DNA from 2 places in the Metabacillus sediminis genome. Region 2 is predicted to be linked to the other one. Evidence: riboswitches for the same ligand, from Rfam matches in the RefSeq annotation. Region 2 holds a riboswitch; the other holds the start of a gene.
What was found. A riboswitch is a leader RNA that binds a small molecule or an ion and turns the genes downstream of it on or off. The one in region 2 is predicted to bind cyclic di-GMP.

Region 1 (3,162 bases), 410 kb from region 2:
TCTGTTCAATTTTTTTGACATAGTAAAATTTAGACAAAAAAATGGATGCGATAATTCCTAAAAGAGACCCTGCGGCAAAAATCCATATCATTTTAACGAATCCACCTCTTTTGCAAGAGCTCTCTGCAATCTTTCTTTCACTGCCTTTTCATTTACAGGTTCTACACCTGGCAGGAGCACATAAAGAACTTCCATCTCTTCATCCCACCCCGCTGTATCAAGCTCCCTTAGCTGGTTTTTCATTAAGAGATCGATTTCACTCAGATTATGGCCCGCTGTATTCAGTTCGAAAATAACAAAGGGCTGCCCGATCTTTTCTGCCCTTTCAAGCTCTGCATTAAATCGTTTAAAAAAGGAAGCAAGCTGAAAGATCCCCGTACCAGGATATCTTTCATGCTGATTTTGCTCCCGCTCATATTTATAGGCAAAGCCGAGTCTTGTGCCCATCCACTTTAAGCACCAGTCAAGCCACTGAACTTGCTGAGCTGTGCAAGCCTTTAAATCAATGCCATCCACCGCCAGTATATACCTCTTTTCTCCATAAATAAAAACCGGACCTGCGAGTACCGGGGAGGCAGAATCATCTTCCCGTGATCTAAACAGCACATGAGAAGATTCCTGCATCACTTTAGTTAACAGAGAAGGCATTTCATCCATCCAATAATTCGATTGCAGCTTTCCTTCCCTGTTTGTATTTATTTTGGATCGGATTGAATCACCGTGATTGGAGATTAGATATAAAACGAGCTGGCTCCCTTTAAATTTCTGGTTAACAATACGCACCATTTCATTAAAAATCGTGTCCGAATCTGTAAAATGAAGCGCCGTGATCATTTCATACATTTCTGCATACTGATCCTCTGATTCTAAAAATCTTCTTCTATAACTCTCATTTACAGATAATGCTTCGTCTAATGTTTCTTCCAGAAGCTTTTTATCCTCAGAAATTTCTTCATATAAATATGTTATATCGGAATATCTTTCTTTGTGGGATTTACTTGAAAGTCCAGTAAATAGAAGAAGGAAAAAGAATAGCACCAGCGGGAGCAGTTGATTGAAATCTGTCAGATACAAATATAGATCCCCGCCGCTTTGATATTCGTATGCAAGCGAGGTGAAAAAGGCTATGAAAAAGGGAATTAATCCAAAATATAAGCCATATCTCATAGAAATAAGGACAATCACAACAGACCAAAGCACCTCATTCAGCATAGGGAGACTGTCCGAAAAGAGGAAAATCAGGAAGATGCTTAAGACGGATAGTCCAATCGCTTCAGTTAATTTTAGAATAGTATTAGTTTGTCTATAGATCATTAGAATCACTTCCTTTTATAAAAAATAGGTTGAGTTCAGAAAAATAGGCTGATATGATTAGGACAAAAGGTGATGGGCAAACTTGCTGAAAAGCAAGGACGCAAAGGCATGGGTCGTCGACTTCTACAAAGAAGTACCGATCGCCAGCCTGCGAAGCTACCATCCCTCGTTAAAAAACGGAGGGATTACAAATGAATAACGTAATCAGATTTTTTGTATTGGCTTTTTTTGCTGTATCTAGTATTATTTCTTTATCTCCCGCTGCTTCTGCTTTAACGACTTCTTCTCCCGCTGCTTCTGTCCAAAATGTTTCTGCTGCAAATGGAGTGTTTGATAACGTGAAAACCTACAAAATTTTCTACGATGCTCCCACCCCGGCTATCATCAATAAAATGAAGGCTTATGACCTTGTCATAATAGAGCCCCTTCTTTACACCAAAACCCAAATCGAAACGATTAAGGCAAATGGTACGAAAGTATTCGGCTACATCAACTCGATGGAAGCTGATAATTGGAATACCGCATTTTTGCAAAAACTTCAGCCTGCCGATTACTATCAGCAATCCAGTCAGAAATACTATATTCAGCAATGGGATTCCTACCTGATGAATATGGCTTCCCCGCACTTCAGACAATTGCTGCTTTCAGAGATTGAAGCCCAGGTTCACAGTAAAAATATGGACGGCGTCTTTTTTGACACCGTTGGAAATATAGATGATTATTTCAGCGAAAATCCTGACGAGCTTGCTAAACAGCGCGCAGGTCTTGGGGAGTTGCTGAAAAGTGTAAAAAACGCCTACCCAGCACTTGGAATTATCCAGAATTGGGGAATGGAGACTCTTAAAACTACGAGTAAAAATTATGTAGATGCGATTATGTGGGAGAATTTCAACCACAATGTTGTCTCTAAAGATGCTTGGTCTAAAAATCAGATGAGCGATTTAAAAGCCATTCAGAAGGAAACTGGACTTAAAGTTCTTACTGTTTCTTTTGAACAGCACTCTAAGAGTGATTGGTATTCCGTGCAGCAAGGATTTATTCATTATAAAGCAACAAAAGACTTTAATAGATGGTAATTATTATATCAACCTAAAACACCCGGTATTTTTCGACAATAACTAGTTCTCCATTCTTATTAGACTCTAATCCACTTAATTGACTTACATTATTTGTAGCACAGCCGTAAGATGCTGGCAATATTCGAATAGGCTCAGTAAAACCAGACTCGCCTCAAATGCGAGTCTGGTTTTTTGTAAGGTCCTACCATTCGTTATAATTCATTCTACCCATTTCTAACGACTTAGTCTATTTAGAATATTTAAAATTCAGGAAAAAAGGTAACTTATTTCACAATAAGTATTCTTCCTAACCCATTACCCTTTAATTTAGAGAAACATGCGGAATACAAAAAAGAGGCTGCGGTCTATATTCCGCAGTCTCTTTCGTCATTTATTTTATAGGCTTTTTCCAGAATCCAATGATAAGAGCTGTTACTGCTGCTCCGATAAGGATGGCGACAATATACAAGAACGGATTGCCATCTACAACTGGAATAACAAACGCTCCTCCATGAGGTGCAGGAAGCTTGATGTTAAACAGCATCGATAGTGCTCCGGCTGTCGCTGCGCCAATCACTGATGCTGGAATGACCCTTCCTGGATCTGCAGCAGCAAACGGAATCGCTCCTTCTGTAATAAAGGTAGCTCCCATAATGTATGCCGTTTTCCCTGCTTCCCTTTCCTGCTTCGTAAATTTACTTTTAAAAAACGTTGTTGCAAGAGCCATACCAAGTGGAGGTACCATTCCTCCAGCCATAATAGCTGCATGAGGAGCAAAGTTTCCAGCGTC
Region 2 (3,162 bases):
TAAGGGGGATTCCGAGTGAAGATGATAAGCCGGGGGTTTACAATTTTACTCTTTTTCATTTTAATTGGACTTGCTTTAGCCGTTTTTTCATCGAAGGCATCCGGTGGAGAGCCAGAGGTTTTCGGCTATCAATTAAAAACGGTCCTATCAGGTTCGATGGAGCCGGGCATTCAAACCGGCTCAGTGATCGCTGTAAAAACGGGCGGGGATATGACGAGATTTAAAAAGGGTGATGTCATTACATTTTGGATGGATGAATATGATTTGGCGACACATAGAATCACACAAAAAACGATGAGCGGGGGTCAAGCTGTATATCGTACTAAAGGTGATAACAACAAGTATGAGGATTCTGCACCGGTTCAATCGGATAATGTAGTTGCCCAATATTCAGGATTTACGGTGCCCTATGCTGGGTACATTAGCCATTTTGCGCGAACAAAAGAGGGCGGTGCGCTAATGGCAATCATACCCGGTCTGATCATGATCATTTATTCCATTTCGACAATCTGGCAAGCCATACTTAGTATAGAAGAGAATCATATTCAAAAAAATAAACGGCCGGGACATGAGTCCTGACCGTTTATTTTTTTGGCTGATCCATCCGCCATTTATTAAATTCCAAAAATTCCCTAAATTGATCTTTGGTGACACCTGACTGCATAGCTTCTTTTACAAGTGATGTCCAGTCCTGATCGAGCTGATTTGCATAAGCATCCTCAGTATTGCCATTCAAAAGCGTATTAACGGAAATGCCAAGCACAGATGAAACCTTTTCCAAAAATTGAACCGATGGATTTGATTGAAGATTCCGTTCGATTGAACTTAGGTAGGATTTTGCTACGCCTGCCCGGTCTGCTAGTTCAGATAAAGAGAGATTTTTTTCTTTGCGATATTTGCGTATGCGTTCACCAATCATGACATCACCTTCCCTCGGATATTATAGCATATAACGAAGGGAATATTTCGGTAAATCGAACAGAATCGACAAAATTTTTTCGACAATTAGGTCAATTGCTGCTTTCATTCTGCTTAGACTGAAGGAAATGCCGAATGTCTTCTTTGCTGATTCCCATTTCGAGAGCTGTCAGGATCAGCTCCTTCCATTCTAAATCCATTTCTTCTTTCACCATTACATTCTCCATCCCATTTCCTCCTAAAATACGTATGTATTTCAGGCAGTCCGGCGATCATCATTGCCTCAATACGGCAACCTTAGACCCGTGACTTTGCGTCCCTGCTTTTCAGCAGGTTTGCCTTTGTCTGACCAAAAAGCTTTTCCCTGTTAAAGGTGATTCTATAGTCTCTATTCACCAGTGAAACCTTTGTACCATGATTATAGAATGGAAAAATAAAAAATGGTGCTGAATTGTGTCGAAATGGAAAAAAATATTAAAATTTTTGATTTTTCAGCCGATATAATTAAAAAATTGTGCGCTGATTTAGGTAAAAAATACCCCCGTTATTAACAGAAATATGGATATTCGGCTCGTATAGCTCTTTTAACGCTTCTTTCTCCAGCTCATAAACCTCCGGCTTTTCTTCCATATCTTCATAAAAGTGCTGAAGAAGCATTAAATCAGCATTCCATCTCTGTCTTGCTTCATCCGCCCATGAGTGGTCATCCTCTGCTATTTTAGTTTCAATATGCTGGCGGATTCTCAGCATCCCGCTTTTTGGAAGAATCAGCGGGGAAAGAGTGAAGCAAAAATCAGGGATCTTTGGTGTTAAGGGAAGCTGATTCAGACGGTCCTGAAAGTTTTCAACCATCGTTCCGCTTATTAAATGGAGGCCAATGGAATAAACGAAATCCTTTTTCATATCACATTGATAAGAGACGGTCATATTCATGCAAAGCCAAGGATGGAGCGGCTGCTGTCCCGAGTTTGAATTGGGTCTTTCATACATGCGGGCAAAAGACCCGAGCTTGCGGGCAGACTGGAAAATCTGATGCAATCTGGGAGAGCCTAAATGAACAAATTCCGTTTTCTCTTCGTCTGTTTCTTCATTTTTATCTGTTAGGAGAGTAAGCTTCATCGGATTTGGATCTCCGCCTGTTTTTTCGAGGTAATGCCAGTAAAACGGGCGATTCATAAGCTCCTTGTCCATTTCAATCGTCAGCTGTATGGCAAGCGCCCCGGCCGTTTTTGCGGTAATCTCGCATTGGTTGGCTATAAAGAATCTTTCCAATAATGTATGAATTTCTTTTTGATTCATTCGTCACCCTCCTAAATAATATCTCCGGCCGCTTTTTTTTCTTCTTTATCATGCTGTGCGAAATCAAGAATCGAAGTAAGGTTTTCCATTTTAATTTTCATTTCTCCATCAGATGCAGAATGGAAAAGGATATCCTGAAGATGTTCTTCAAAGTTCGTAATTTCCATCCTCGTTAAAATTTCATCAAGCTGCCCAATCACTTTTTCAAACAGATTGATTTTTTCATATAGGAGCTTTAAGATGTGCTCCTCTACCGTATTTCTCGTTGACATGTTGTAAATATGAACATCCCGCTCCTGGCCCAGCCTGTGAATCCGGCCGATTCTTTGTTCCAGTCTCATTGGATTCCAGGGAAGATCATAATTAATAATCTGATTGCAGAATTGCAGATTAATTCCTTCGCCGCCTGCTTCTGTCGCGATGAGCACCTGGATGTTGCCTTTAAACAAATCCTTCATCCAATCTTTTTTTCCGCGCTTGAAACCGCCGCGAAAAGGTACAGAGGAGATGCCATGCTGCTTTAAGTACCATTGCAAATACATTTGCGTAGCCCGGTACTCAGTGAAAATGATCACTTTGTCATCAATTTTTTTAATCAGCTCCAGTACCTTTTCAGCTTTGCTGTTCCTGGTTACATGATCTACTGCAGTCAAGAGCTGATGGATGACTGGCTGAGGAATGGGGGTGCCATGTTCTTCCTGGCGGTCAAGCATTTTCTTTAGGGTCATGTATACAGACTCCCTGCTGCTGCATGCTTCTCTTTGCAGCGTCATGATTGAAAAAGTATTGACTCCGCCGGGAATGGCTGTTTTAACTCGGGTTATTTCGTCATAAAGGTGCTGTTCGGTTTCCGAAAACACAATCGGGATTGTTTCCACAATCCGTTTTGGCCAGTCGATTCCAGTGTCGCCGCGCCTGTTGCGGAGCATAACTTTATTGATCAGC

Region 1: it holds a riboswitch for cyclic di-GMP, as region 2 does, so the genes downstream of both, WCV65_RS15320 (putative glycoside hydrolase) here and WCV65_RS13285 (anti-repressor SinI family protein) in region 2, are expected to answer to the same signal.

What each region holds. Positions count from the first base shown of each region.
Region 1 is NZ_CP147407.1:2,951,263-2,954,424, forward strand. It holds gene WCV65_RS15310 (hypothetical protein) at 1-91, opposite strand, end outside; gene WCV65_RS15315 (hypothetical protein) at 88-1,314, opposite strand; cyclic di-GMP riboswitch class I at 1,380-1,470, shown strand; gene WCV65_RS15320 (putative glycoside hydrolase) at 1,506-2,390, shown strand; gene WCV65_RS15325 (fructose-specific PTS transporter subunit EIIC) at 2,764-3,162, opposite strand, start outside.
Region 2 is NZ_CP147407.1:2,536,401-2,539,562, reverse strand. It holds gene WCV65_RS13300 (hypothetical protein) at 1-19, shown strand, start outside; gene WCV65_RS13295 (signal peptidase I) at 22-579, shown strand; gene WCV65_RS13290 (helix-turn-helix domain-containing protein) at 584-919, opposite strand; gene WCV65_RS13285 (anti-repressor SinI family protein) at 1,011-1,145, opposite strand; cyclic di-GMP riboswitch class I at 1,175-1,268, opposite strand; gene WCV65_RS13280 (YqhG family protein) at 1,423-2,217, opposite strand; gene WCV65_RS13275 (SNF2-related protein) at 2,229-3,162, opposite strand, start outside.